Geothrix sp. 21YS21S-2: one gene and its partner. The protein of the gene in region 2 interacts with the protein of the main gene of each other region in a pairwise test. Links are inferred from orthologs where the notes say so. Each region holds a gene or a part of one and is shown on either strand. Other genes may lie near its edges.

What was found.
Region 1: the proteins of RAH40_RS10150 (region 2) and kdsB interact in binary tests that used the Escherichia coli proteins (3 or more experiments, as listed by UniProt). The link is inferred for Geothrix sp. 21YS21S-2 from one-to-one orthologs.

The regions. Positions count from the first base shown.
Region 1 is NZ_CP132910.1:1,340,351-1,355,251, forward strand. The notes cover bases 7,358-10,111. They hold kdsB (3-deoxy-manno-octulosonate cytidylyltransferase), read left to right. Parts: upstream 7,358-8,221; coding sequence 8,222-9,001; downstream 9,002-10,111. Other genes in these bases: RAH40_RS06100 (beta-ketoacyl-ACP synthase III), read right to left, coding at 7,358-8,062; RAH40_RS06110 (DMT family transporter), read left to right, coding at 8,998-9,873. Also shown: RAH40_RS06075 (tetratricopeptide repeat protein), read right to left, coding at 1-1,783; RAH40_RS06080 (carboxypeptidase-like regulatory domain-containing protein), read left to right, coding at 1,969-2,988; RAH40_RS06085 (hybrid sensor histidine kinase/response regulator), read right to left, coding at 3,038-4,846; RAH40_RS06090 (ATP-binding protein), read right to left, coding at 4,843-6,513; RAH40_RS06095 (RsmD family RNA methyltransferase), read right to left, coding at 6,534-7,064; more of RAH40_RS06100, read right to left, coding at 7,061-7,357; RAH40_RS06115 (PAS domain-containing sensor histidine kinase), read left to right, coding at 10,240-12,858; RAH40_RS06120 (IS701 family transposase), read right to left, coding at 12,982-14,283; RAH40_RS06125 (L,D-transpeptidase family protein), read right to left, coding at 14,348-14,901. UniProt on the Escherichia coli protein: Activates KDO (a required 8-carbon sugar) for incorporation into bacterial lipopolysaccharide in Gram-negative bacteria.
Region 2 is NZ_CP132910.1:2,286,868-2,301,973, forward strand. What follows is about bases 4,994-7,952. They hold RAH40_RS10150 (TetR/AcrR family transcriptional regulator), read left to right. Parts: upstream 4,994-6,160; coding sequence 6,161-6,745; downstream 6,746-7,952. Other genes in these bases: RAH40_RS10135 (DUF438 domain-containing protein), read left to right, coding at 4,994-5,326; RAH40_RS10140 (hypothetical protein), read left to right, coding at 5,323-5,577; mobB (molybdopterin-guanine dinucleotide biosynthesis protein B), read left to right, coding at 5,601-6,098; RAH40_RS10155 (iron-containing alcohol dehydrogenase), read left to right, coding at 6,765-7,904; RAH40_RS10160 (aldo/keto reductase), read left to right, coding at 7,925-7,952. In the rest of the region: RAH40_RS10125 (putative Ig domain-containing protein), read right to left, coding at 1-1,932; RAH40_RS10130 (S9 family peptidase), read right to left, coding at 2,057-3,940; more of RAH40_RS10135, read left to right, coding at 4,082-4,993; more of RAH40_RS10160, read left to right, coding at 7,953-8,974; RAH40_RS10165 (nuclear transport factor 2 family protein), read left to right, coding at 9,139-9,573; RAH40_RS10170 (hypothetical protein), read left to right, coding at 9,585-9,872; RAH40_RS10175 (NmrA/HSCARG family protein), read left to right, coding at 9,882-10,826; RAH40_RS10180 (AAA family ATPase), read left to right, coding at 10,911-11,558; RAH40_RS10185 (GAF domain-containing protein), read right to left, coding at 11,559-12,602; RAH40_RS10190 (PEP/pyruvate-binding domain-containing protein), read left to right, coding at 12,689-15,106. UniProt on the Escherichia coli protein: Involved in response to both electrophiles and reactive chlorine species (RCS). Represses the transcription of the nemRA-gloA operon by binding to the NemR box.

The DNA of each region.
Region 1 (14,901 bases), 940 kb from region 2 along the record:
GCCCGAGGGGCATCCAGATGGAAGCCGGATCCGGAAGCACTTCCCCGGGGTAGCGCACGGAGCGGCCCGTGGCGAGCACGATCCCCAGGGCGAAGCAGAAGAAGGAATACTCCAGCAGACCTTCCCGCGTCTCCCCGATGAGCACCAGGTCGGCTCCCGGCAGCAGCACGATGAGGCAGCGGTGGAGCCAGCGCTGGGCGGACTGGAAGGCCCCCACCTCCTCCACCTTCTTCTTCCGGCTCTCCCCGTGGAGGCCGTCCTTGAGCACGAAGAGGTGGTGGCACTTGGAGCACACGAACGAATCCGGGCTGTCGGTGGTGTGGAAGGGATCCCCGCAGCGCGTGCACTGGGACGGGTGCGCCTCGCTGATGCTCTTCTTGAGCCGGAAGTAGAAGGCCACCGCCGCCGCGAGCGGGAGGAGGAAGTTGAAAATCAGCAGCAGGTTCTTGGTGCGGCCGGGACCGTGCTCCGCGGGCGTCTCCTGGAACCTGGCCAGCGCCGCCACCCGTTCCGGACTGTCCGGCAGGGGGAGCGCGAAGGTTCGCTGGTCGTTCCGGGCCTGGTTGGCGGCCAGGATCCGGTTGAAGGTGTCCGGCGCGACCCGCCTGGCGTCCTCCTGCTTGGAGAAGCCCAGGGGGCCGTCCATCTGGCGGAAGGCCACCACGCTCTGGTTGAGGAGGATCTCGCCCCGGTCGGGGCCGAGGAGGGCCGCCTCGTCGAAGCAGGCCTGGGCCCCGGCGAGATCGCCCAGCTGGTACCGGGCCACGCCCAGGTTGTTGAGGACCTCCGCGCGGTCGGGGTGGTTCCTGCGCAGGGACTCGAAGGTGGCCAGGGCCTTGGACCATTCCTGGAATTCGAGCTGCCGCCAGCCCTCCAGGAAGGTGCGGTCACCCTGGGGCAGCATGGCCAGGGAACGCTCCATCCCCGCCAGGGGCTGGGGGCGCAGCTGGAGGGTCACGATGCTGGGGCTGGGCCTCACGGCGGCCATGGGCTCCAGGAGGGAGAGCGCCGGATGGACCAGCTGCAGGAGGAGGATGAAGAGGGTCGCCCGGATCTCCAGGGGCAGGAGGAAGGGGGCCAGGAGCCAGAGCCAGACCATGGCCACGATGCCGGGATCCAGGCCGAAGATCACCGGCAGGGTGATCAGGAACGCCCCCAGGAGGGCCATCACATGGGGATTCATGGCGCCGCGGCGCAGCGGCTCCTCCCAGATGTTGCGGAACACGCGGCGGTAGCGGATGCCGAGGGTGAGCGCGAATCCCCAGAGGAGCAGCGTGGCCAGGAGGCGGAGCCACGCCATGTGCTGGACGGTCCACAGCCACCGGTGGTAGGGGTTGGCCAGCCGCAGGCGGGTGAGTTCCAGGACCTCCCCGATGCTCCAGAGGTACCCCTGGGGGCCCTGCTGGCGCATGAGGATCACCCGGGCGCCCATGAGCGTCGGGTTCCGGGGGGCCCAGCGTTCCACGGTGTCGATGACCTTCAGCCCCAGGGCCGGTTCGCCCTGGGCGCCCAGGTCCCTGGCGTAGATGGCCATGGACTCCACCAGGGGCAGCACGTCCAGGGTGCCGTAGGTCCTGCGGAGCAGTTCCACATCCTGGACCGCGGCCTGGATGGCCCCGGGATCGCCGGAGCGGAAGGCCGGCTTGAGCCGCTCGGCGCAGTGGCTCATGGCCACGGCCGGCATCAGGTCCTGATGGGCGCGGGACGAAGGATCGGGCGGAGCCGCGCCCAGACTGCCGGCAAGCACGAGGAGGAGCGCCCCAAGCAGCAGACTAAACCTCATTTTTGAAGCGTTTATCACTGCGTTGACGAATCTGGCGGTCACGGATTCCAACTCAGGGATGGACGACCGTGTAACCGTTGCAATCATGGTCACTCCGTGGGTTGAAGGCAGCGTATCACAGTTCACCTCCAGGCCACTTCTCAAACCCTTGCATAAATGGGACCATGGGGTTATTCGGAGGCAATATGCGAAACCTCATTACGGCCATCATGATCCCTGCGGTCTGCCTGACGCTGGCGGCCGAAAGCACCGGTCGGATCGGCGGCAAGATCACCAACAAGGAAGGCAAGCCCGTGGCCGGGGCCGTCATCACGCTCAGCCGTTCCGACATCAACTGGACCAAGGAACTCAAGGCCGACGAAAAGGGCAGCTACCTGCAGGTGGGCCTCGAGCCCAAGGACTTCACCTTCTCCGTTTCCGCCCCCGGGTACCAGACCCAGAAGCAGACCCTCAAGGTCAAGCTCGCCGACATCACCACCGTCAACGTCGTCCTGCTCACCCCCCAGCAGGCCTCGGAGGAGGCCCTCAAGGCCAACCTCGCGAACCTGCCCGCCGGCGAAGGCAAGTCCATGTCCGCATCCGCCTCCTTCAACGCGGCCGTCGAGCTCTACAACGCCCAGAAGTTCGCCGAGGCCGTGCCCCTGGTCACGTCCGCCCTGGCCGACTTCAAGGAGGCCATGACGGCCCTGAAGGACGAGGAAGCCCGAGCCGGGATCGAGAAGAACCTCCCCACCGTCGAGCGCGTGCTGGGCATCTCCCTCTACGAGGCCGGCAAGGCCGACCCCGCCCAGAAGGACCAGATGCTCAAGGCCGAGCCCTACCTCGCCAACGCCTACAAGCGCAACCCCAAGGATCAGCGCGTGCTCGTGGCCCTCCTCGAGATCGCCAAGGTCAAGAACGACGCCGAGGGCATCAAGACCTACCAGGCCGCCATCGACGCCGTCATGGGCCCCCGGCCCGAGCTGGCCTACAACGACGGCGTCGCCGCCTTCAACGCCGGCAAGTTCAAGGAAGCCAAGACCTTCGTCACCAAGGCCATCTCCCTGGACCCCAAGTTCGCCGACAGCTACTGGCTGCTGGGCGTGGTCGAGTTCAGCCTCGAGAACGTCAAGGGCGCCAAGGAGGCCTTCAAGAAGTACATGGAGATCGCCCCCACCGGGAAGAAGGCCGGCGAGGTCAAGGAATTCCTCAAGGAACTCAAGTAGTACCGGCGCCGGCCCCGGCCTCCCCCCCGGGGGGAGCCGGGGCCGTCCCCTATCTGAGCGGGACCTTCAGGGTGAGGGACGTGCCGTCGCCCAGGTTGACCAGGTCCACTTCGCCTTCGTAGGCGGCCAGGAGCTGCCTGCACACGGCCAGGCCCTCGCCGGGGCTCCTCACGCCCATCACGACCTGCTGGTGCAGGCCCGAGAAGGGCTCGAAGGCCGTGTCCAGCTCCATGGGGGGGATGGCCCCGCCCTCGTCGGTGACCTGGAGGAGGAAGGCGTCCTCCGTGCGGGTGGAACGGATGGCCAGCGAGGGCGACGGCGTCGGCCCGCCCAGGGCGTGGTGCACCACGTTGAGCAGGGTGGTGGCGAAGTCCCCGTAGACGCCGTAGATCAGGGGCACCCGGGCCTTCAGCTCCTGGGTGACCGCCACCTCGGCGGGAATGACGCCCTCGGCCTGGAGCAGTTCCAGTTCCTGCTGGATGAGGTCGTGGAGGTCCAGCCACTCCGGCTTACTGGGAGCCTCCCGGCCCACCCGCCGCAGCAGGGCCTTCAGGAGGCCGTCGATCTTCGAGACGGCCTCGCGGATCTCGGCCAGGGCCCGGGGGTGCGCCTCGGGCAGGCCGTTGCCGTCCGGGGCGGGCATGTGGTCCAGCACCTGGCTCTGCTGGTGCAGGCTCTGCACGGGGGCTTCCAGGCGCTGGGCGATCTTGGTGAACAGGTCGCCCAGGAGGGCCTGCCGGTCCCGGCGGTTCAGGTCGGCCCGCGCGTTCTGGAGGTCCTGGTAGGCGCCCTCGATGCGCTCGTAGCTCGAGGCAAGCGCGCGGGTGCTGTTGTTGAGGTCCTCGATGAGCTCGGCGTTCTCCAGGCTGACCAGGGCGATGCTGGCGTGGAGGGTGGCCATCTCCAGCTCCTGGGCCAGGAAGGGCCGCTCCGCGGGGCGGCTGAGGATCCAGAAGCCGGCGATCTCCTCACCCTCCTGGTGGGTGCGGAGCACCACCACGGCCACGTTGCCCATGGGCGGCCAGAGGCCCAGGTCCAGCCCCTCCTCCCAGAGGCGGCTGCTCCGGAGGGCCTCGCCGTGGAGGACCCCGGAGGCACCCATGGACCAGGCCCGGGCCACGAAGCTGTGGCCCAGGGGCAGGACCGGCATGCCGTCGAAGGTGGCCCCGTTCCAGCGCACGCCGTCGTAGTAGCTGCCGCTGCCGTGCAGGCGGTAGGCGGTGAGGCCCGTGGCCCCCACCTCCACCCGCACCTCGGAGAGGATGCGCAGGAGCAGCGTCCTGGGATCGTGCTCGGTGAGGATCTCCCGGCTCAGGGCCAGGAGGCGCGCCAGGCTGCCGCTGCGCTGCTCCAGGGCGGCCTGGGCCTCCATGAGCTTGCGGTTGGCCTCCTGCGCCTCCTTGAGCTGGATCTCCAGGTGCTCGAGCATCTGGACGTTGAACTGGCGCAGGGCCGGGGCTTCCAGGGCCTTTTCCAGCTCCTCCCGGCGGCCCAGGAGGAAGGCCCCCACCTGGTCCACGAAGGTGAAGGGGTCCAGGGGCTTGGGAATGAAGCCGTCGCAGCCCGCCACCAGCGCCGTCTCGCGCTCGGCCTTCTGGGTCTTGGCGGTCAGGGCCACCAGGGGCGTGGCCTTGAGTTCGGGGTCGTGCTTGAACTTGGTGGCCACCTCGAAGCCCGACAGGCCCGGAAGGTTGATGTCCAGGAGCACGAGGGCGGGCTTGAGCTGGAGGGCCATCTCGTAGCCCTTGAGGCCCTCCTCGGCCCAGTGCATGTCGTAGCCGGCCTGGGAAAGCAGGCGCTGCACGAGCCTCCAGTTCACGAAATTGTCCTCGATGCAGAGGATCTTCGGCGCAGTCATGATTCGGCCTCCGGCAGGAGCGGGAGGTCCACCGTGAAGGTGCTCCCCCTGCCCTTCTCGCTTTCAACGGTGATCTTCCCGTCCATGGCCATCACCAGGCGCTGGGAGAGGGCCAGGCCCAGCCCGGTGCCGCCGAAGCGGCGCGTGATGCTGCCGTCGACCTGCTGGAAGGGCCTGAAGAGCCTCTGCATCTCGTTCCCGCTCATGCCGATGCCGGTGTCCCTGATGGCGATGCGCAGGCGATCCCCGGCGCGCTCCATGCGCACGGAGACGCTGCCCTGCTCGGTGAACTTGATGGCGTTGCCCACCAGGTTGGTGAGCACCTGCCTGAAGCGCACGGTGTCCCCCAGGATCCGGCACGGCCCGCCCAGGACCTCGACGGTGAAGCGGATGGGGCGGTTCGCGATGAGGCCCGTGGCCAGGGCGGCCACCTCCTCCAGGGCGGGCCCGGGGTCCATGGGGACCAGGTCCAGCTCGAACCGGCCCGCCTCGATCTTGGAGAGGTCCAGGATGGAGTCGATCATGCCCAGGAGGTTCCGGCCGTTCTGGTGGATGATGGACAGGTCCATCTTCACGTCGGAGGGGACCCGCCCCTCCCGCTCCTGCATGAGCAGGCCCGAAAATCCGATGACGGCGTTAAGCGGCGTGCGCAGTTCGTGGCTCATGTTGGCGAGGAACTCGCTCTTGATGCGGTCCAGCTCCTGCAGCCTCTGGAGGCTCATCAGCAGGCTGTCGTTGACCTCCGTGAGCTCCTGCGTCTTCTCCTGGACCTTCTCCTCCAGGGTGCCGGCCCAGGCCTTGAGCTCGGCCCGGGACTGCTCCAGGCCCCGGGTGCGCTCCTGCACGAGCTTTTCCAGGTTGGCCCGGATCTCCTCCAGCTCCCAGATGGTCTCAAGCAGCTGCCCGGTGCGCTCGTGGACCCGGGACTCCAGGAGCTTGTTCTGGAGCTCGATCTCGTCCCGGGAAATCCTCAGCTTGTTGGTCATCACCTCGAAGCTCCGGCCAAGCACCCCGAGCTCGTCGTGCGAGGTCGCGCCCACCGCCATGCCCTGGAGGTTGCCGCTGGCCACCTGCTGCACGGCCTCGGTCAGCGTCACCAGGGGCCGGATGTAGAGCCTGGCCAGGTAGATGCCCAGGAGCAGGGCGACGGCCACGGCGGTGCCGCCCACCCAGAGGGCCTGCCGGATGTTCACGCGCACCACCTGCCGGATCTCGTCGGTGGTGAAGCCCAGCACCAGGGTCCCCACGTGGTCCCCGGACGCGTTGCGGAAGAAGATGGGCGCCGTGGCCACCAGGATCTCGTCCGAGGGGCGCAGGAACGTGCTGGTCCTGCCGTCGGTGCGCCCATAGGCGCCCACCCAGCCGGGAGCGGCGGGGGACTCGTCCACCGCCTTCCCGTTCTCGTCGAAGACCACCGAGAAGCTGAAGGAGGGGATGTTCTTGACGCCCTCCAGGATCCGGGCGACCTCCCGGCGGTCCCGGTCCTCCATGGCCGACGCCAGGGCGTAACTGGCGGTCTCGGCCACCTGGTGCATGCTGGCTTCCGCCTGGGCCTGGAACTGGCGCTTTACGGTCAGGGGGAAGAACACCAGGTTGAACAGCCCGAAGGCCAGCACCAGGATGCTGATGACGGCGCTCAGCTTGGTCTTGATGGAAAACCGTGGCATCCGAGAAGTTTAACCAGACCTCAGACTGCCGAGCGGAAGATATGGAACTCCGCGGCCCCGTACCGTCGGGTCTCCACCTCCTCCAGGCCCGCCACCGGCGGGAGCGCCGTGCCCGCGGCGGCCTCGAAGACCAGGATGCCGCCCTGCCCCAGCCACCCCGCCACCCGGGGTCCCAGGCCGGCCCAGGCCTCCAGGGAGGCCTCGTAGGGCGGATCGGCGAAGGCCACCGCAAGATCCCGGAAGGCGTCCGGGGCCAGGCGCCTGACATCCTGGGCCAGGACCCGCACCTCGGCCCCCCGTGCGTTGGTGCGCAGGCAGGCGAGGGCCTCGGGGGCCTTCTCCACCAGGGTCACGGGGGCGTAGCCCCGGGAGAGGGCCTCCAGGCCCACCGCGCCGGTGCCGGCGTAGAGGTCCAGGAAGGGGCCCGCGGGCCACTTCTGGAGGATGGAGAAGAGGGCCTCCCGGGCCCGGTCGGCAGTCGGACGAACCGCCAGGGACCCCTCCGGGGCCGCGAGGCGGCGGCCCTTGAGGGTGCCGGCGATGATCCTCACACGGCCCAGCGCATGAGTGAACCGCCCCAGGTGAACCCGGCGCCGAAGGCGGCGAACACGATCAGGTCGCCCTTCTTGACCTTTCCGGCTTCCAGGGACTGGTGCAGCGCGGTGGGCAGGGTGGCCGAGGTCGTGTTGGCGTACTCGGCGATGTTGTTGGCCATGCGCTCGTAGGGGAGCTCCAGGCGCTTGGCGGCGGCGTCCATGATGCGCAGGTTGGCCTGGTGGGGCACGAACAGGGCCAGGTCCGCGGGGCTGATCTGGTTGCGGTCCAGCATGAGGCGGCTCACCTCGGCCATCTCGCGCACGGCGTTCTTGTAGACCTCCTTGCCGTTCTGGTAGATGAAGTGCTCGCGGTTGGCCACGGTCTCGGCGGTGGCCGGGCGCAGGGACCCGCCGGCCTTCATGCAGAGGAAGGGGGCGCCGAAGCCGGCGATCTTGTGCTCGTAGTCCAGGAGGCCGTAGCCCTCCTCGACCTGCTCCAGGATGACCGCCCCGGCGCCGTCCCCGAAGAGCACGGCGGTGTTGCGGTCCGTGGGGTCCATGATCGAGGTCATCACGTCGCAGCCCACCACGGCGACCTTCTTCACCGTGCCGCCCGCGATGAGGCTGGCGCCGGTGGTCATGCCGAACAGGAAGCTCGAGCAGGCCGCGTTCATGTCGAACCCGAAGCAGTTGGAGGCCCCGATCTTGTCCTGGATTAGGGCGGCGGTGCACGGGAAGAACATGTCGGGCGTCACCGTGCAGCAGATGATCGCGTCCAGCTCGTCGGCACGCATGCCGCGGCGCTCCAGGGCCATGCGCAGCGCGCCCACGCCGAGGTCGGACGAGCCGGTGCCGGGCTCCACCCAGCGGCGGTGCCGGATGCCCGTGCGGGACATGATCCACTCGTTGCTGGTGTCGACCATCTGGGAGAGCTCATCGTTGGTGACGATGCGATCCGGGTAGTGCTGACCCGTCGCCGTGATGCCTACGGGGATGGCGAACCTTCGTGTCAATGGAACCTCCGGTGTTGAATCCTGAAAGCCAAACCCTTGATTGTGCGTGATCGGCCTTCATATTTCCACGCAGGAGTTCATGGGTTCCGGCCCCTGCCCCCGGGAGGCCCATGGGGCCTCGGCCTTGCTATGATCAAACCGTCAATGAAAGGCTCTCCCATGCGCACCCTCGCCGTACTCCCGTCCAGATTCCAGGCCTCCCGGTTCCCCGGCAAGCCCCTGGCCCCCATTTCCGGGCGGCCCATGATCCAGTGGGTGTGGGAGGCGGCCCGGGACGCCCCGGGCGTGGACGAGGTGGTGGTGGCCACCGACGACGCGCGCATCGCCGCGGCCGTGGAAGGCTTCGGGGGCCGGGTGGTCATGACGGACCCCGGCCTGCCCTCGGGCACGGACCGGGTGGCCGCGGCCTATGCCGCGCTGGGGGAATCCTTCGACGTGGTGCTCAACATCCAGGGAGATGAACCGGCAATGCATCCCGACACCATCGCTGGAGTCGTGAGCCTCCTGGAGCACAACCCGCGCCTGCCCATGGCCACGGCCGCCTGCCCCTTCACCAATGCGGAGGAGCTCTTCAACCCCAACAACGTCAAGGTCGTGCTGGACGATTCCTGCCGCGCGCTGTACTTCAGCCGCAGCCCCATCCCCTACCTCCGCAACAGCACCCTGTTCCTGGCGGACTTCCGCCCCTGGCTGAGCCCCCAGCACCTGGAGGTGTACCTTCGCCACCTGGGCATCTACGGCTACCGGCCCGAGGCCCTGCGCGCCTTCACCGCCCTGCCCCCCCACCCCCTGGAGAAGCTCGAGATGCTCGAGCAGCTGCGGGCCCTGGCCGCAGGCATGGCCATCGGAGTGGCCCGCACGCCGCACCTGAGCCTGGGCGTGGACGTGCCCGCGGACATCCCCGCCGTGGAAGGCCTCCTGCTCATGCGATCCCGGTGACGGACACCGCCGGCAAACGCACGGGCGGCATCCTCCTGGTCGTCCTGGCGGGGTGCAGTTTCGCATCCATCGGCATCTTCAATCGCCTGGCCGCGGCCCGGGGCGTCGGCGTCCCCACCGCCCTGGCGCTGCGCTTCGCCCTGGCGGCCCTGCTCCTGTGGGCCCTGGTGCCCAGGCGCAACAGCGTCCGTCTTCCGCGGGCCCGGCTCGGGGGCCTGGCGCTCATGGGGGCCCTGTTCGTGCTGGAGGCGGGGCTGTTCTTCGTGTCCAGCCGCCGGATCCCCGTGGCGCTGACCGCGCTGCTCCTCTACCTCTACCCGGCGCACGTGATGATCCTGAGCTGGGCCTTCCGGGGGGAGCGCCCGGGCCGGGGCGGCCTCCTGGCCCTGGCGCTCGCCCTCGCCGGGATCACCCTGGCCATCGGCTTTCCCGCCCAGCGCCTGGATCTCCTGGGCGTCGTCCTGGGCCTGGCCAGCTCCCTGGGCTACGCGGCGTACATGTTCCTGGGCGCCCGCATGCAGCGGGGGGTGCCCGCCCTGGTGGCCACGCTCTGGATCAGCACCTTCGCCGCCCTGATCTTCCTGGCGCTGGCGCCCTTCCTGGGCGGGATCCATCCGTGGATGCCCCCGGGCGCCTGGGCCAGCGTGGCCGGCCTGGCGATCCTGGGCACGGTCCTGCCCACGGTGCTGGTCATGGAGGGCCTGTCGCGCATCACCGCGACCCAGGCCTCCATCGCCTGCACCGTCGAACCCGTGGCCACGGCCCTGATGGGCGCGCTGCTCCTGGGCGAGCGCCTCCAGGCGCTCCAGCTCGCCGGCGGCGCGCTGGTCATCGCCGCCGTGCTGGTGCTTTCCCTTGGGGACAGGAGCTGAAGGCCGCGGCAGGCGCGCAGTCCCAGGCGTCCCCCGAGCCGTCCCGGCCCCGGCCCTTCACCAGAGGCGGATCCGGCGGATCAGGAATGGTCCAGCCGGGCGCCACCTGGGGTTCGGGGGCCCGTTCCACGCGGAAATCGACGAGGCTGCGGGGGGAACCGGGAGGGCAGGGGGACAGGAGAAGGAGGGCGGGGAGGCAGAGGGTCAGGATCATGGCAGAAACGATAAATAAATTATTTAATGTGGCAAGACTGGCAAAATGAATCAAGGTGCATAGAGTTAATTCGTTGTGTCAGGTTCCACCAATTATCAATTAAGATCTACCGACCAACCCCTCCCCGCGCCACGTGCTGAAAGAATCCCGGCATGCCTCCGCCCAACCCTCCCCTGACCCGGGAACCCTTCCCCCCCTCCCTTCTCGGAGCGGGCCTCGACCTTGCCCCGGACGCCGTGCTGGTCGCGGCCCCCGACGGCCGGATCCGCTACGCCAACGCCTCGGCCTGCGCGATGCTGGGGTACGGCGCGGAGGAGATCCTCGCCCTGGACCTTCGGGCCCTGACGGCGGACACGACCCTGGACCTCGACAAGACGACGGCCGTGGAAACGGTGCTTTCGGGCCGGGACGGCGCCCGGATCCACGTGGAGATGACGCGGGCCCGGGTCTCCCACCAGGGGGCCGAGGTCCTGTTCCTCTACATCCGCGACATCACGTCCCGCAAGGCCGCCGAGGCCGCCCTGCGCAAGAGCGAGGCCCGCTTCGCCCTGGCCTTCAACGCCAGCCCCGACGCGATCAACATCACGCGCCTCGACGACGGCACCTACATCGAAGTGAGCACGGGCTTCGAGCGCCTCACGGGGTGGAAGCGGGACGAAGTGCTGGGCCGGACCGCGGTGGAGCTCGACATCTGGGGCGACCCCGCCGATCGCCAGAAGATGGTGGCCCTGCTCAAGGAGAAGGGCGAGTTCGACGCCAGCCTGTTCACCTTCCGCCGCAAGAACGGAACCTTCATCAAGGGGCTCATGTCGGGCCGGCTGGTCTCCCTGGACGGCCTCCCCTGCCTCCTGACCATCACCCGGGACGTGACCCTCCAGGAGGACGCCCAGAAGGCCCTGGGCAACCTCACGGACCTCATCGCGGCCATCACCGCCAACGTTCCCGCCTTCATCACCCTCCTGGACCGGGACGGGCGCATCCGGTACCTCAACAAGCTCGCCCCCGGCTTCAGCATGGCCGACGTCATCGGCATGGATTTCCTGGACGGCATGGCCGGGGACGCCAAGACCCTGGGCGCCCGGGCCCTGGCGCGCATCCTGGAAGGATCCGGGCACGAGGTCTTCGAGGGCCAGGGTTGGGGGCCGAACCAGGAGCTCCGCTGGTACCGCAGCATCATGGGGCCGATGACCGAGAAGGGCCAGGTGGTCGGCGCCGTCCTCATCGCCATGGACGAGACCGGGCGCCGGCTCCAGGAGGAGCGCCTGCGCGAAAGCGAGGATCGCTTCCAGGCCCTGCAGAGCCACACCCCCGACGCGCTCTTCTGGTTCAAGGCCGGCGATGCGGGCGAACTGCTCCTGGAGGGCATGAACCCGGCCGCGGAAGCCCTCCTGGGGCGGCAGTCCCAGGAGGTCGCGGGCCTGCCCCTGGAGGCCTTCTGCCCACCCCGGATCGCGGAATTCTTCATCTCCCACAACCGGGAGTGCATCGCCGCCCGCAGGCCGGTGACCTTCGAGGAGGAGGTCCCGGGCTCCGCCGGCGCCCGCTTCCTCTCCACGACCCTCGTGCCCATCGGGGACGACACGGGCCGCATCCACCGCATCGTGGGCAGCTCCAGGGACATCACCCAGGAGCGCCACATGGAGGAGGCCCTGCGGCAGTCCCAGAAGCTGGAGAGCCTGGGCGTCCTGGCGGGAGGCATCGCCCACGACTTCAACAACCTCCTCACCGCCATCATGGGCAACCTCAACCTGGCCCAGCTCAAGCTGCCGGAGGTCTCCCCCGCCCTCGGGCACCTGGAGGCCGTGGAGAACACCGTCCTCAAGGCCTCGGAGCTGACCCGGCAGATGCTGGCGTATTCGGGCAAGGGGCGGTTCTCGGTCAAACCCCAGGACCTGGATTCCGTGGTGAACGAGATGGTCCACCTCCTCAAGGTGACGGTCACCAAGAGGGCCTCCCTCAACATCCACCTGGCCGGGAACCTCCCCGCCATCGAAGGGGACGCGGCCCAGATCCAGCAGGTGATCATGAACCTGGTGACCAACGCCTCGGACGCCCTGGGCGACCGGGAGGGCGTCATCCGCGTGGGCACCCGGTCCGAGGACCTGGACCAGGCGCGGATCCGCGCGGACTTCCCCGCCCAGGCCCTGGAACCCGGCCCCTTCGTGGTGCTGGAGGTGGAGGACACCGGCTGCGGAATGAGCCCCGGCGTGCTGGCGCGGATCTTCGACCCCTTCTTCACCACCAAGGTCAAGGGCCGGGGCCTGGGCCTCTCGGCCATGCTGGGGATCCTGAGGGGCCACAAGGCCGGCATCCGCATCCGGAGCCGCGAGGGTGCCGGGTCCCTGTTCCAGATCTTTTTCCCCGCCTCCCCCAGGACAGCCGCGCCCCGGCCCGCCGCCCCCGCCGAGCACGTGGGCGAGTTCTCCGGGAAGCTCCTGCTGGTGGACGACGAGGTCATCATCCTGGATTCCATCGGCCTTGCCCTGGAAACCCTTGGCTTCGAGGTGATCCAGGCCCGGGACGGCGTCGAGGCCCTGGAGCGCTTCGAAGCGGAGAAGCCCGGCCTGGTGCTCATGGACCTGACCATGCCCCGCATGGACGGCGCCACCGCCTTCGCGAGGATGCAGGCCTCGAGGCCGGAGGTGCCGGTGATCCTGAGTTCGGGCTACGACCGGCAGGCGCTGGAGGGGGTCAAGCCCGCGGCGTTCGTTCAGAAGCCGTACCGGCTGAAGGAGCTGAAGAAACTCCTGGCGGAGGTGCTGGGGCACTAGCACTACTGTGTCATAACATTGGCGCCTTGGTTTTTCCCACATGTCGGACAGTAGGCGAGAGAACCCACGAGAATCCGCTCCAGCCTTCGACGTAGCGTCGTTATGGAATAGGGCGAATGCCGCTCAGGGCGGAAGGGCGCGGTGTCCTCTGGGAAGGGGGGCGGGCTGGGGTGGTGCGTGAATGAAGCCAAAGATGGATTGGATCGTAGGGGGGGAAAGGCGGCTTCGTTCCGCCACAATGAAGGCATACGTGGCGGCGCATAGACTCAAGTGATGGTGGAATCCCCGCCATCCACGGCCCTCATAGTGGTCCAGGCCGAGTTCGTCTTTCATCTCCTGGTAGTCCCGCTCGATCCGCCAGCGCAGTTTCGTGACCCGGACCAATTGCCGGAGTGGCGTGGCCTCTGGCAGGGTCGAAAACCAATACTTGGTGGGCTCCTGCTCGGATTCGGGCCACTCAATCAACAACCACTCCTCCGGGTGCATTTCCGCTCGAGTGTTGTCTCGATGAGCGGGACGAACGCGCAGCGCCGCGAACCGGGATTCCATGATGCCCCGGGTTCCCTCTCCCCACGGCACCTTCGCCCAGGCGGCCTTGGGCAGGGCCTCCGCCAGGGCTTTGACCGTCTCGGGCTGATGCTCATCATCCCTCCTCAGTCTCTTGGCCGGATGTCCCTTTCCGCCGGGTTTTCTGGGGGGCAGCGGCCCATTGCCGTTCGCCCAGACGGTCGTGGTTTTGCTGACCCCCACTGCGTAGACGAGGTGCCGTTCCGTCAACCCTTCCCTGAAACCGAAAATGTCGCCGTAGCCCGCATCAGCCAGCACGGGCAGGTCAGGTTCCTTGTCCGTGCGCTGACCATCAATGAGGGCGAGCGCAATTTGCCATTTGGGCTGAAAGACAACCGCCTCGGGAACACCGGCCTCGGCACGGCGTTCCATGTCCTTGGCCCAGGCCTCCGGAAGATACAACCGGAACGCCACGGGCACACTGCTCCAGCGGGAGGCCATGGACAAGCTCACGGCGCATTGGCAATTGGAGGTCTTTCCGAATGGCCCGCAATACTGATGGGCCACGCCAACCGAGTGCGTCCCCTTTTTGGGGAAACCTGTGTCATCGACAATCCAGGCTTCAATCGGCCCCTGGATCTCCATGGCTTCGCGAGCATAGTCCCGGGCCACCCGGAGAACCGCGTCATCACTCCAACCCGCTTGAGCCACCAGGTGGTGCAAGGATTGGTGCCGGGCCTGGACGTGCACCGGGTCCAACCGCGCTGCCATCGGCTCAACGCTTTTTCGATCCCCGGGCAGGATCAAACCCTGGCAATAGAGCGCCATTGGCTCACGGCGATCGGCATGGCCGGCCGCCTTCGCCAGTAATCCGGCGTAGGCATCGAAACGCGCACGGCTTTCGGCAGTCTCAACCATAGGTAGCCCTAGCCTATAGGATAGGCAGGGCGGGGAGGCTGTCAATACTTATGACACAGTAGTGCTAGAGCCGCGCAAGGATGGCCTTGGCCAGGTCCGTGAGCGAGGGGTCCCTTGCGCCCATGACGAGCACCAGGTCGCCAGGCCGGGCCGTGGCGGCGAGGGTCTCCACCAGCCACTCCCTCGAAGGCGCGTGGAAGGCCCGGGCACCCTGCGCGCTGATCTCGGCCACCACTTCCGCGGAGGAGATGTCCCGGTTCACGGTGCCGCCGGCGTAGAAGACGTCCAGCATCCAGAGGCAGTCTCCGGGCCGGAGGCCGGCGGCGAAGGCCTGGACGAACTCCCGGCGAAGGAAGCGAAGGGGGCCGAAGCCGTGGGGCTGGAACACGGCCAGCACCCGCCCGGCGCGGTTCCGGGCGGTGCGCAGGGAGGCGCCGATCTTGGCGGGGTTGTGCCCGAAGTCGTCCACCACCTCCACGCCCCGGGCCGAGCCCAGGCTCTGGAAGCGCCGGGCGACGCCCAGGAAGCCCGCCAGGGGCTCCGCCATCGCCTCCAGCGGCACGCCCAGGGAGAGGCACCCGGCGATGGCGGCCATGGCGTTCTCGACGTTGTGGACCC
Region 2 (15,106 bases):
CACGGTGAGGGTGAGGGTGGCCTGCGCACTGCCGCCGGTGTTGGAGGCCGTCACGAGGTAGGGGGCCGAGGCGGCCGTGGCGGTGGGCGTCCCGGTGATCACGCCGGTGGAGGTATTAAGGGCCAGGCCCGCCGGCAGGGAGGGGCTGACCACGTACGAGGCCACCACCCCGCCCCCGTGGGAGGGCGTGTTGGCGGTGATGGCGGTTCCGCGGATGTAGACGGCCGGGTTGAGGCTGAAGGCCAGGGCCGTGGGCGCCGGTTCCACCACCGTGAGGGTGAGGGTGGCCTGCGTGCCGCCCAGGGCGTTGGAGGCCGTCACGGTGTAGGTGGCGGCGGCGGTCTGGGCCGTGGGCGTCCCCGCTATGACGCCGGTGGCGGTGTCAAGCGCGAGCCCGGCGGGAAGGGCCGGGGCGACGGCGTAGGCGGTCGGCCCGCCCCCGCCGTGCGTTGGCACGTTGGACGGAATGGCCACGCCCCGGGTGTACACCGCCGGATTGGCGCTGTAGGCCAGTCCCGTCGGGGCCTGATCCACCACCGACAGGGTGAGGGTGGCCTGGGCGCTGCCCGCGGTGTTGGTGGCCGTGACGACATAGGGGACCGCAGCGGCGAGGGCCGTGGGGGTCCCGGTGATCGCGCCGGTGGCGGTGCTGAAGGCCAGGCCCGCGGGCAGGGCCGGGCTGATCGCGTAGGCGCTGGGGACGCCGCCCGCATTGGAGGGCGTGTTGGCCGGGATGGCGGTGCCCCGGGCGTAGACCGCCGGATTGAGGCTGTAGGCGAGGGACGTGGGGGTCACGTCCACCACCGAGAGGATGAGGGTCGCCAGGGTTGACCCGCTGGTGTTGGTGGCGGTGACGGCGTAGGCGTCCGGGGCGGCGAGGGCCGTGGGGGTCCCGGTTATCACGCCGGTCGAGGTATTGAGCGCGAGCCCGGCGGGGAGGGCCGGACTGACCGCGTACGAGACGACCACGCCCCCGCCGTGGGAGGGGGTGTTGGCGGCGATGGCCGCACCCCGGGTGTAGACCGCGGGGTTGAGGCCGTAGGCCAGGGTCGTGGGGGCCGGTTCCACCACCGACAGGATGAGGGTGGCCTGGGCGCTGCCGCCGGTGTTGGTGGCCGTGACCACGTACGGGGCCGCGGCTGCGAGGACGGTGGGGGTTCCGGTGATCGCCCCGGTGCCGGCGTCCAGGGACAGCCCCGCGGGAAGCGCCGGGGCCACCAGGTAGGAGGCCACCGGGCCGCCTGCGCTGGAAGGAAGGTCGGCGGCGATGGCGGCGCCCCGGAAGAACACCGCCGGGTTGGCGCTGTAGGCCAGGCCCGTCGGCGCCTGCTCCAGCACCGAGAGGACGAGGATGGCCTGGGCGAAGCCGCCGGTGTTGGTGGCCGTGACCGTATAGGAGGCCGGGGAGGCCGTGGCGAGGGGCGTCCCGGTGATCGCGCCCGTGGCCGCGTCGAGGGCGAGACCCGCGGGAAGGGCCGGACTGACGGCGTAGGAGACCACCGCGCCCCCTGCGCTGGAGGCCAGGTTGGCCGCGATGGGCAGGCCCCGCTGGTAGACGGCCGTGGCCATGGTGTAGGCGAGGTTCGAGGGCGCGGCGTCGTTCACCGTGATGGCCACGGCCGCCGCGGCGCTGCCCGCCGAATTGGAAGCGGTGACGGTGTAGGTGGCCCGCGCGGTGATGGCCCCCGGGGTTCCGCTGATGACACCGGAGGCGGCGCCCAGACTGAGCCCGGCGGGGAGGGCCGGGGTGACGCTGTAGGCGGTTGGCGCCCCCCCCGTGTGGGAGGGGACGTCGTTGGCGATGGCCTGCCCCAGCGTGAAGGTGGCCGGATTGGCGGAGTACGCCAGGCCCGAGGGGGCCTGGACGGCCGGGGTGGGCGAACCCCCCCCGCCGCCGCTGCAGCCCGAAAGGACGAGGAGACAGACAGTCAAAACCAGGCCAAACCAACGGAATGGTCGCATCGTGCCCCCTCGGTATGAATCAATACTCCCATCCGAGGATGGGTTTGGCCATGGGCAATGGCTGATCCCGATTAACGATCAGACAAGCGGCCCATCAGGGCTTGAGGTGCTTGCCCAGGAACGTCTCCATGGCGCCGTAGAACGCGAAGCGGTTCTCCTCGTTATGGAAGCCGTGGCCTTCGTTGTCCTTGACCAGGTACTCCACCTCCACTCCGCGCTTCTTGAGGGCGGCCACCATCTGGTCGCTCTCGTCCTTGTTCACGCGGGGATCCTTGGCGCCCTGGGCGACGAGGAGCGGGGTCTTGATGCGGTCCGCCAGGAAGGCCGGGCTCGTGGCCTCCATGCGGGCCTTGTCCGTCTCAGGGTTGCCCACCATCTCGTACATCATTTCCAGGAAGGGCTTCCAGTAGGGCGGGATGGTCTTCATGAAGGTGAAGAGGTTGGAGACGCCCACGTAGTCGACGGCCGCCGCGTAGAGGTCGGGCGTGAGGGTGACGCCGGCGAGGGTGGCGTAGCCGCCGTAGCTGCCGCCGTAGATGGCGACCCGCTTGGGATCGGCGATCCCCTGCTTCACGAGCCAGGCCACGCCGTCGGTGATGTCGTCCTGCATGGTGCCGCCCCACTGCTTGAAGCTGGCTTCCCAGAACTTCCTGCCGTAGCCCGTGGAGCCCCGGAAGTTCATCTGGAACACGGCATAGCCGCGGCTGGCCAGGAACTGCACCTCGGGGTTGAAGCCCCAGACGTCCCGGTGCCAGGGGCCCCCGTGGGGGTTGATCACCACGGGCAGGCCCTTGGCCTCCCTGCCGTTGGGCAGGGTGAGGTAGCCGTTGATGGTGAGGCCGTCCCGGGAGGTGTAGGTGACCGGCTTCATGGGCGCCATGTCGGCCTCCTTGAGCCAGGGCGAGACCTGGGCCAGGAGGGTGAGGCTGCCGGTGGCCTTGTCGTAGAGGTACCGGGCGCCCCGGGAGCGGTCATTGTAGGCGGCGACGATGAAGTGCTTCTCGGCCTTGTCGCTGGCCGTGAAGGCCACCTCGTAGCCCGGCAGCTTCGCGGAAACCTTCTCGAACATGGCCTTGGACTCGCCGTCCAGGAAGTGGCGCTCCGGCTTCCAGGTCGTGTAGGAAGCGGCGACGAGGACTTTGCGGAGCCTGGAGTGGGCCAGCCCCGACACGTCCACCTGCGGGTGCTCGAAGATCAGCTTCCCTTCCTTGGCGGTGGCGAGGTCGAACTCGAAGATGGCCGACTTGTCCCGGCCCCGGTTGGAGGCCACGTACAGTCCCTTGTTGTCGAAGGTGAACAGCAGGGGCGAGACGGATTCCTTGAAGTTGGTGGTCAGGATCACCTTGAAGGGATCCTTCTCCGTCTCGCGGTACAGGAGGCTGTTGTTGACCCCGTCCGTGGTCAGGGCCACCCGCAGGCGCCCGGCGTGGTCGGTCATCCAGCCCGTGATGTTGCCGGGGTTCTGGGCGACCTGCTCCTCCTTGCCGGTCTTCACGTCCACGCGGAACACGTCGAAGACGCGCGGGTCGCGGCGGTTGTGGGAGAGCAGCAGGAACCCGGGGTCGTCCTCCAGGTCGTCCACGATCTCCGCGCGCAGCTTCTCGCCCGGGGTGAGGTCCTTGAGGTCCTTTCCCTCCAGGTCCACGCTGACCACGTGGAAGTTCTCGTCCCCGCCGAAGTCCTTGACGTAGAGGATGCGGTCGCCCTTCCAGAAGTAGCCGGAGATGTCCCGGGCCGTCTCGGACGTGACGCGCTTTTCGGGGCCGCCGGCCAGGGGACGCACGAAGACGTTCTGGCGGTTCTCGTAGGGGGCCACCCAGCTGAGGTACTTCCCGTCCGGCGAAACGGCGAACGCCGTCTTCTCCGGGTTGCGGAAAAAGTCCTTGAGGGCCGGGGGGGCCTTGGGGGGCACCGCCGTGGCGAGCATGCCCACGGCCAGCAGACCCGTGATGAGACAACCTGAAAGCGTACGACTCATAATTCCTCCATTGATGGTGGCCCAATGTGGCGGAATTTTATGCCCGGGTATCGGGTTGCCCGGCATTAAAAAATAACAAATTGACCTCCGTCAAGGCGGCGCCCCCCTCCCGGCCGAATAGTGGGATCCGGGACGTGAAACATGAGCGAACTTATCAACAACCAGGAACTGCGGATCAAGACCCTGAAGGAGGTCATCCTCCACCTGCACCGGGGAGAGGCCCCCGAGGCGGTGCGGGAGCGCCTCAAGGGGCTCGTGTCCGAGGTGGACGCCGCTGAAATCGCCGCCATGGAGCAGCAGCTGATGGCCGAAGGGCTCTCCGCGGAGCAGGTGCGCAGCATGTGCGACCTGCACGCCGACGTGCTCAAGGACGTCATGGCCAAACCCAGCGCGCCGCCGGTGCTCCTGCCGGGGCACCCCGTGGACACCTTCCAGCGGGAGAACCGCGCCCTGGAGCAGGCCGCGGACCTCGCCCGGAAGCGCGCCGCGGCCTGCGCCGCCCTGCCCGATTCGGGGACGCCCACGGCGGAGCGCCTGGCCCTCCTGGAGGCCCTGGCCCCCCTCATGGACGTGGAGAAGCACTACGGGCGCAAGGAGCACCTGGTGTTCACCATCCTGGAGCGCCACGGCAACACCGGCCCCTCCAAGGTGATGTGGGGCAAGGACGACGAGGTGCGGGATCTGCTCAAGGGCGCCCTGGCGGGCCTGCGGGAGGAGACGCTGTGCGGCGCCGAGCTGAAGATCCTGGCCGCATCAGGCGTGACGCCCGCCCTGGACGCCCTGGAATCCATGATCTACAAGGAGGAGAAGATCCTCTTCCCCATGGCCCTGCACCTGTTCACCGAGGGCGAGTGGGGCGAGGTGTTCGAGCAGAGCCGGGAATACGGCTGGTGCCTGGTGGCCCCGGCCGAGGGCTGGCGGCCCCCGCAGGCCAGCCTGCCCCAGGACCCGCTGCTCCTGCCCGCGGCCAAGGCCGTGCAGTTCCCCAGCGGGACCCTCTCCTTCGAGCAGCTGCTGGGGATCTTCAATGCCCTGCCCGTGGATCTCACCTTCGTGGACGCCCAGGACAACGTGGGCTTCTTCAGCGAAGGGCCCGAACGGGTCTTCGCCCGGAGCCGCGCCATCATCGGCCGCGCCGTGCAGAACTGCCACCCGCCCAAGAGCATGGCCATCGTGGAGAAGATCCTCGCCGACTTCCGGGAGGGGCGCCAGAACGTGGCCGAGTTCTGGATCGAGATGGGCGGGAAGTTCGTCCACATCCGCTACTTCGCCGTGCGCAACGAGGGAGGGGAATACCTGGGGACCCTGGAGGTCACCCAGGAGCTGAGCCGGCTTCGCGCCCTGAGCGGGGAGCGCCGGCTCCTGCAGTACGAGGAGGCCCTGTGAGCGCCCCCACCTGGTACGATCCCGCCCGCGTGATCCTCACCGTGGACGTCACCGCGATGCTCGCCAAGGGCGTCCATCCCCTCCAGCCGGTGCGGGAAGCCCTGGAGGCCTGCGCCCCCGGGAGCATCGTGGAACTGCGCAGCACCTTCGAACCCGCGCCCCTCCTGGAGGTCTTCCGGGAACTGCGCATGGACGTCTGGTGCGAAGGGGAGGCAGGGGCTTTCAGGACCTGCATCCGGAAACCCGGCTAGGATCTTTGACGGAGGTCGCCGGTATGAAGGTCATGGGCATCGTCGGCTGGAGCGGCAGCGGCAAGACCAGCCTGCTGGTGCAGGTCCTCCCTCTCCTGCGGGATCGGGGGCTGAAGGTCTCCACCATGAAGCACGCCCATCACCGCTTCGACGTGGACCGCCCCGGCAAGGACTCCTTCCAGCACCGGGAGGCCGGGGCCTCGGAGGTGCTGGTGGTGACGTCGAGCCGCTGGGTGCTCATGCACGAGTCCCGGGAGGAGCCCGAGCCCTCCATCGAGTCCCTGATCCAGCGCATGACCCCCGTGGACCTGCTGCTCATCGAGGGCTTCAAGACCCACCCCCACCCCAAGCTCGAGATCCACCGGAAATCCGAGGGCAAGCCCCTGCTCGCCCCCGGCGACCCGGACATCGTGGCGGTGGCCACGGACAGCCCCCTTCCGGGCCTCGCCCTGCCCCAGCTGGACCTGAACGACCCCGCGGCCATCGCGGACTTCATCCTGGCCCACACCGGGCTGGGCTGAGGCTTCAGGGGTTCCGGAACATTTCTCTAGACGACCGGTCTACTTCAAGTAGGCTGAAAGCCATGAGGCAGCCCCAAACCGACGTCCGCAAGCACATCCTCGCCACGGGCTACGGGATCATCTCCCGCAAGGGCTTCTCCGCCATGGGCCTCACCGAGCTCCTTGAGGCGGCGCAGGTGCCCAAGGGCAGCTTCTACCATTATTTCGAGTCCAAGGAACAGTTCGGGGAGGCCCTCCTGGAGGCGTACTTCACGGACTACCTCATGCGAACGGAGGCCCTGCTGGACGCCAGGGACCTGCCCGCCCGGGACCGCCTGATGCGCTACTGGCTCCGGTGGCGGGACGCGCAGATCCAGGATCCCGAGGCGCTCCAGTGCCTGGTGGTCAAGCTCAGCGCCGAGGTGTCGGACCTCTCCGAAGCGATGCGCGCCGTCCTCCTGCGGGGCACGGACGGCGTGCTGGCCCAGCTTTCGGCCTGCGTGGCCGAGGGCGTCCGGGACGGTTCCCTGCGCGGGCAGGACCCGGACGCCGTCGCCCTCTCCCTCTACCAGCTCTGGCTGGGCGCGAGCCTCCTGGCCAAGGTCCGCCGCGACCCCACCCCCTTCGAGTCGGCCCTGGCCACCACCCGCGCCGCGCTCGGCACCTGAAAACCCTTCAAGGAATCCCATGCAAAACTTCACCTTCTGCAACCCGACCAAGATCCTCTTCGGCAAGGGGCGAATCCAGGACCTGGCCAAGGAGATCCCGGCCGGCCAGCGCGTGCTCGTCACCTACGGCGGAGGCAGCGCCCTGGCCAGCGGCACCCTCGGCGAGGTGCGCGAGGCCCTCCGGCACGCCGCCGTGACCGAGTTCGGCGGCATCGAGCCCAACCCCAGCTACGAGACCCTGATGGGCGCCGTGAAGCTGGCCCGGGAGACCGGCACCGAATTCATCCTCGCCGTCGGGGGCGGCTCGGTCATGGACGGCACCAAGTTCATCGCCGCCGCGGTGCCCTTCACGGGGGAGGACCCCTGGGACCTCGTCGTCCGGAAGGCGCCCGTGAAATCCGCCCTGCCCTTCGGCACCGTGGTCACCATGCCCGCCACGGGTTCGGAGATGAACAGCGGCGCCGTCATCACGCGCCGCTCGCTGGGGACCAAGCTGCCCTTCGGCAGCCCCCTGCTCTTCCCCCGCTTCTCGGTGCTGGACCCCGAGAAGACCTACACCCTGCCCCCGCGCCAGATCGGCAACGGCGTGGTGGACGCCTTCGTGCACACGGTGGAGCAGTACCTCACCTACCCCGCGGACGCCCCGATGCAGGACGAGTTCTCGGAGGGGATCCTGCGCACGCTGATCCGCGTCGGGCCCACGACCCTCGCCGAGCCGGAGAACTACGAGGCGCGCGCGGCCTTCGTGTGGGCCGCCACCCTGGCCCTCAACGGCCTCATCGGGGCGGGCGTGCCCCAGGACTGGGCCACCCACATGATCGGCCACGAGCTCACGGCGAAGTTCGGCCTGGACCATGCCCAGAGCCTGGCCGTGGTGCTGCCGTCGATGCTGGAGGAGCGCATCGGGGCCAAGCGGGCCAAGCTCGAGCAGTACGCGGAGCGCGTGTGGGGCCTTAGGACGGCCCCGGAAGCCATCGAAGCCACCCGGGCCTTTTTCGAGAGCCTGGGCGTGAAGACCCGCCTTCAGGATTACGGCGTCGGCGCCGACGCCATCCCGGGCCTGCTCGCGGCCCTGGAGGCCCACGGCATGACGGCCCTGGGCGAGCGCCGGGACGTCACCCTGGACGTGTCGCGCCGGGTCCTGGAGCGGGCCCTCTAGTCCCAGGAAAGGAGGCCACCATGAAATACAACCCGTTGGGCCGCACCGGCCTTTTCGTGTCCGAGATCTGCCTGGGCGCCATGACCTTCGGGGGCAACCCCGAGGCCGGCTTCTGGAAGACCATCGGCGACCTCGGCCAGCCCGAAGTGGACGGCATCGTGGGCCGGGCGCTGGCCGCGGGCGTGAACTTCATCGACACCGCCGACGTCTACTCCTACGGCCAGTCCGAGCGGCTCGTGGGCCAGGCCCTGAGCAACCTGGGGGTGGCCCGCAAGGACGTCGTCCTCGCCACCAAGGTCTTCGGGGAGATGGGCCCCGGCCCCAACGACCGCGGCGCCTCCCGGGGCCACATCATGGACTCGGTGCACGGGAGCCTGGAGCGCCTCCAGACCGACCACATCGACCTGTACCAGATCCACGGCAACGACTCCGTCACGCCGGTCGACGAGACCCTGCGGGCCCTGGACGACCTGGTGCGCCAGGGCCTGGTGCGCCACGTGGGCGTGTCCAACTGGACGGCCTGGAGGATCGCCAAGGCCCTGGGCCAGAGCGAGGCCAGGAACTGGGCCCGCTTCGAGACCCTGCAGGCCTACTACTCCATCGCCGGGCGCGACATCGAACGGGAGCTGGTGCCCATGCTCACGGAGGAGAAGCTGGGCCTGATGGTCTGGTCCCCCCTCGCCGGGGGGCTGCTCTCGGGCAAGTACGGCCCCGGCGCCACCACCCCGGAAGGCTCCCGGCGGACCACCTTCGACTTCCCGCCCGTGGACAGGGACCGGGCCTGGGCCTGCGTGGCCGCCATGCGCGAAATCGGGGAGGCCCGCGGCATCTCGGTGGCCCGCGTCGCCCTGGCGTGGCTCCTCGCCCAGCCCCACGTGATGAGCGTGATCATCGGCGCCCGCACCCAGGCCCAGCTGGACGACAACCTCGCGGCGACGGACGCGGAGCTCTCCGCCGGAGAGCTCGCGCGCCTCGATGCGGTCAGCGCCCTCCCGCCGGAATACCCGGGCTGGATGCTGCAGCGCCAGGGCGGATCGCGGCGGCCGAAGCCCTTCCAGCCGAAGAGCTGACGATCCGGCCCGGAACGGCGGGATTCCCCGGACCGCAATTTCAATGTTGAGACATTGACTCATTCCCATTTTCGTTTATCCTTGCCGTGGTTTGTTCCGCACCCTGCCCCCGCCAGGCGCCTCCCAGAGGACGCCGGACGCAGGTCCACCCCAAGGAGGAACCCATGCAGACCCCGGAAGACGAAGTCCGTGAAGCTTCGGCGCGCTTCTATTCCGCCTTGAACCGCATGGCCAACGGCGATGCGGATCCGCTGGCGGAGGTCTGGCACCATGGCGCCGAGGCGACCACCATGCACCCGGTGGGCGGCCGGGAGGCGGGTTGGGGACCGGTCCAGGCCTCGTTCGCGCAGGTGGCCCACCTCGCCTCGGAAGGACAGATCCGGCTTGAGGAGCAGCTCGTCCGGGTCGTGGGGGACCTGGCCTATGAACTGGGCGTCGAACGCGGAGCCGTCAAGCTCGGGGGCCTCCAGTCCACCGTCGACAGCCGGGTCACGAACATCTACCGCAAGGACGAAGGGACCTGGAGGATCGTCCACCACCATACGGACGTGTCGCCGTCGATGGTGGAGATCCTGGATCGCCTGTCGGCGAAGGCCTGAGGAGGCAAGCCATGCCCTATGCCATCGTTCACCACTTCCCGGGCGGCACCAAGGAGCAGTACGAGGCGTCCGTCGGCGCCGTGCATCCCGGCAGGACCGTCCTTCCCAAGGGGCAGGTCTACCACGCCGCCGGGCCTTCCCCCGGGGGCTGGACGGTCATCGCCGTCCACGACTCGAAGGCGAGCTGGGAGGAGTTCCGGGACGAGATCCTGATGCCGAGGATGCGGCAGGGGATCCCCGGCGGCTTCAAGACGCCGCCCCTGGAGACGGCCTTCGAAACCCACCTCGTGCTGTCCTAGGGAGGTCCCATGGCCAAGCGGCTCATCGCGGTGATCGGCGCCACCGGCGCCCAGGGCGGCGGCCTCGTGCGGGCCGTGCTCGCGGATCCGGGCGGAGGCTTCGCGGTGCGGGCCGTCACCCGCAAGCCCGGGGAAGGCAGGGCCGCGGAGCTGGCCAGGGCAGGCGCCGAGGTGGCGGCAGCGGACCTCGACGACCCCGCGAGCCTCGTGAAGGCCTTCGAAGGGGCCGACTGCGCCTACTGCGTCACCAACTTCTGGGAGCACTTCTCCCCCGAGAAGGAGCTGGCCCAGGCGAAGAACCTCGCCCGGGCCGCCAGGGCCGCGGGCGTGGGCCACGTCATCTGGTCCACCCTGGAGGACACCCGGCTCTCGGTGCCCCTCACCGACGACCGCATGCCCACGCTGATGGGGACGTACAAGGTCCCCCACTTCGACGCCAAGGGCAGCGCCGACGCGTTCTTCGCGGAGGAGGGGGTGCCCACCACCTTCCTGCTCACGTCCTTCTACTGGGACAACCTCATCCACTTCGGCATGGGCCCGAAGAAGGGCGAGGACGGGAAGTGGTCCTTCGTCCTGCCCATGGCGGACCGCAAGCTGCCCGGCATCGCCGCCGAGGACATCGGGCGCTGCGCGTACGGCATCTTCAAGCGGGGCGCGGGACTCGTGGGCCGGACCGTGGGCATCGCCGGTGAGCACCTGACGGGGGCCGCCATGGCATCCGCCCTCTCCAGCGCCCTGGACCGGCAGATCGCCTACGCCTACGTCCCGCCGGAGGTCTACCGCACCTTCGGGTTCCCCGGGGCGGAGGATCTGGGCAACATGTTCCAGTACAACCGGGATTTCGCCGACGCGTTCTGCGCGAGGCGGGACCTCGCGTTCTCCCGTTCCGTCAATCCGGAGCTGCAGACCTTCGCCCAGTGGCTCGCGCGGCATGTGAAGGAGATCCCGGGCTGAGACCAGCCCAGGGAATTTGACCGGGATGTGAAATGCCATTTTACATCCGGTTCCCGGAAGCGAAAACTGGGGGTGGAGGCGTCCATGACGAGCCACCCCGCCATCACCATCTCCCGCAGCATCGGCAGCGGCGGCACCGAGGCGGGCTTCCTGACGGCGCGCAGGCTCGGCTGGCACTTCTGCGACCGGCGGATCCTGCGTCTGGCCGCGGGGGCCATGGGCCACTCCGTCGCCAGCCTGGCCCACCAGGAGGACCACCCCAGCGGATTCAAGGATTGGCTCATGACCATCTTCGCGCTGGGCTCCCCGGAGGCGCCCTTCACCCTGTTGCATGAGGTGCCCATCTACAGCCGGGATCTGTTCGACGTGCAGAAGGCCGTGATGCACCGGATGGTGGAGCACGCCCCCTCGGTGATCGTCGGGAGAGGCGGGTTCATCGCCCTGAAGGACCAGCCGGACGTGCTCCACGTGAGCATCCACGCGGATCTGGACTTCCGGGTCGAATCGCTGATCCGGCGCCACAAGGCCCCCAACCGCCGGGCCGCCCTGGCCACCATCGAGGACTCCGACCGGGGCCGGGCCGGGTTCATCAAGGCCATATCCGGCGCGGACTGGCGGGATCCCAGGCACTTCGACCTGGTGCTGGACCCCTCGGGCGAGGGCCTCGAAGCCTGCGTGGGAAGCATCGTCGCGGAGGCCGGCCGGCGCTTCCTGCTGGACCGGGAGGCCTGACTACTCCCGGCGCTGTTCCAGCATGTGGAAGAGCTTGGCCTTGGCCAGGGCGTCCTCCCCGCGGTTCACCAGAAGCCCCACCTGGTGGGCCACCTCCTCGATGAGGTTGCGCTCCTCCTGCAGGAAGGGCCCCTCGTCGAAGGCGGGCATGTCCCGCACGTAGTACACCTGCACGGCGCCGCGGAGCTTGCCGGCCACCAGGATGTCCGCCTCCTGGAGCCACGGGGTCTCCTGGAAGCCGGGCGTGTCGAACATCCGGCCGTTGAAGAGGATGCGGGCGGAGGTGAGCTCGGGGTACTGCCACGCGGGCGGCAGCAGCTCCACGATGTCCTGCAGCTGTTCCTCCAGCGTGCGGCCATCCAACTGGGACACCTGGGCGATGCCGTACAGGCAGTCCAGTTCCTTGACCCGTTCCCGCAGGGCCCACTGGGCCGCCTGGAAGGCCACGGCCACGCCGAGGGTCTCGCCGACGCCCTCGAAGTACTGCACATCGTTGCGCGTGAAGTAGTCGGCCTTCCGGCTTCCGAGGTACAGCACGCCCCGGATGCGCTCGTCCACGGGGACGGGCACGAAGGCCAGGGACCGGTATTCCCCGCCGATGACCACGGAATGGGCCTGGGCGTCCAGGCGGCCGCTTTCCCGGAGGAGCACCGGACGGGTGGAGTCGCTGGTCCAGAAGCTCCCCCCCCGGGTGGAGAAGGGGGAGGCGGCCAGGAACTGGCCCTTCAGCACCGAGGCCATGATCTGGTCGGCCAGCAGGGACGGGTCCGGGTCCGACGGGACGAGGTCGCAGAGGAAGCGGAAGCCCCCCTCCCCCACCTCCGCCCTGCAGCGGTAGACCTTGCCGCCGTCCTCCAGGCGCACCTCCAGGATGTCGCAGGCCAGGAACTCCAGGATGGAGCCGCTGGCCATCTGCAGGAATTCCAGCCGCAGGAAGCCCTGGTTGGCCATGGAGAACAGGCGGTGGAGCAGGTCCCGGAACCGGAAATGCGAAGCGCCGCCCCAGGCCAGGAGCGGGTTGCCGTCGTGGGTGGACTCGATCATGCCGGGAACCTCCGGAATGCTGGCTCGATGGGCCTATTCTGCCCGAATTTCAATGCTATGATGCGGACACCTTCCCGGAAAAGACCATGCGAGACCGGATCCTGGACGACCTCCTCGGCATCCCGGAGCAGACCGAGACCCTGTACGACTCCCTGATCCCGAGGCGGGTCAACAACCTGCTCCTGGTGACCAGCCTCTACGACAGCTACACCTTCATCGAGGACGGCCGCCTCTCGGAAATGCTGCTCAACGAGTTCATGGAACTCAACCTGCAGTATTCCCCGCATATCCAGCGGGTGTCCACGGCGCTGGAGGCGCTCGACCTCATCTCGCGCATGGACTTCGACCTGGTGATCTCCATGCCGCGGGTGGGGGAGATGAACGTCCGGGAGTTCGGGGAGCGGGTGCAGGAACGGGCGCCGGGCCTGCCGGTGATCCTCCTGGCCAGCAGCCTGCGGGAACTGGCGCAGCTCCAGCCCCTCACGGACCTGAAGGGCATCTACGACGTCTTCGTATGGCTGGGGGACGTGCGGCTGTTCCTGGCCATGATCAAGTCGGTGGAGGACCGCCTGAACGCCTGGCATGACGCCCGGCTCGCCGGCGTCAAGTGCATCCTGGTGGTGGAGGACAACGTCCCCTTCTATTCCGCGAACCTGCCCGAGCTCTACACGGAGGTCATGAAGCAGACCCTGACCCTCATGGCCGAGGGGGTGAACCGCTCCCAGCGCATCATCCGGCGCCGCGCCCGGCCCAAGATCCTCCTGGCCCACACCTTCGAGCAGGCCATGGATTTCTACGGAAAGTACCGGGAGGACCTGGTGGGGGTCATCCTGGACATCGCCTTCCCCCGGGGCGGGCGCATGGACTTCGCGGCGGGACCGGCCTTCGCCAAGATCGTGGCCGAGCGCAGCCCGGACCTCCCCATCCTGGTGCAGTCCACTTCCGAATTCTGGGACCCCGGGCCCGAGTCCACCGTGACCTTCGTGGACAAGCGCTCCCCGGACCTCCGCCAGGAGCTGCGGACCTTCATGCAGGACTACCTGGGCTTCGGCGAGTTCATCTTCCGCAACACCGACGGCGCCATCGTCTCCAAGGCCGACGACCTCCGCAGCCTGGAGTGGTCGGTGCAGGCGGTGCCCATCGAGAGCCTCGAGTTCCACGCCCACCGCGGCGACTTCAGCAAGTGGCTCCTGGTGCGCACGGAGTTCGAGCTGAGCGGGACGCTGGCCCGGATCATCGCCCAGAACCCGCAGGGCGAGGACCTGCGCTCGCGGATCCTGGACGCCCTCCACGCCCACCGGGCCCGGGCAGGCGCGGGCGTCGTGGCGGAGTTCTCACCCACGGGCTTCGAGGGGAGCAGCCGCTTCGTTCGGCTGGGCACGGGCTCCCTGGGCGGCAAGGGCCGGGGCCTGGCCTTCGTCAATTCGCTGATCACCTCCTACCACCTTGAGAACCGCTTCCCGGGCATCCGCATCGCCGTGCCCCCCACCCTGGTGCTGGCCACCAGCGTCTTCGACCAGTTCATGCAGACGCCCGGCCTGCGGGCCTTCGCGCAGCAGGAGCAGGACAACGAGGCCATCACCCGGGCCTTCCTGGCCGCGGATCTGCCGCGGGACGCGGTGGACGCCCTGTGGACCTTCCTGGACTGGATCCGCTACCCCCTGGCGGTGCGCTCCTCGAGCCTCCTGGAGGACGCCTCCTACCAGCCCTTCGCGGGGATCTACGAGACGTACATGATCCCCAACAACGAGGAGGATCCGGAACTGCGCCTGGCCCGCCTGGGCGACGCGGTGAAGCGGGTCTACGCCTCGACGTTCCATTCCGAGGCCAAGGCCTATCTCCAGTCCACGCCCAACCGCGTGGAGGAGGAGAAGATGGCGGTGGTGATCCAGCAGATGGCGGGAAGGCGCCACGGCCGCTACATGTATCCCGACTTCGCCGGGGTGGGCCGCTCCCTGAACTTCTACCCCATGCCCGGCATGAAGCCCGAGGAGGGCGTGGGCTCGGTGGCCCTGGGCCTGGGCAAGACCGTGGTGGACGGCGGCCGCTGCGCGCGGTTCTGCCCCGCCCAGCCCGCCAAGCCCCTCCAGTGGTTCTCGCCCCGGGACTACCTGCAGAACGCCCAGCGGGAGTTCCTCGCCCTGGACCTGGACAGCCACGGCACCGGGCACGGCGGCATGCTCAACCTGGCGACCCTCGACCTGGCCGCGGCCAGGGAGCACGGCACGCTCTACCCCGTGGGCGGCGTCTACTCCCCGGACAACGACGCCATCTACGACGGCTGCTCCCGTCCCGGGGTGCCGCTGGTGACCATGGCCGGCGTGTTCAAGGGCGGGGTGTTCCCCCTGGGCGAGGTGCTCACCCTGCTGCTGAAGGCCGGCGCCGCCGCGAACTCCTGCCCCGTCGAGATGGAGTTCGCCGTCACCCTCTCGAAGAACCCCGGGGAGCCCCACGCCTTCGACTTCCTCCAGATCCGCCCCATGGTCATGGGCACCGACGCCCAG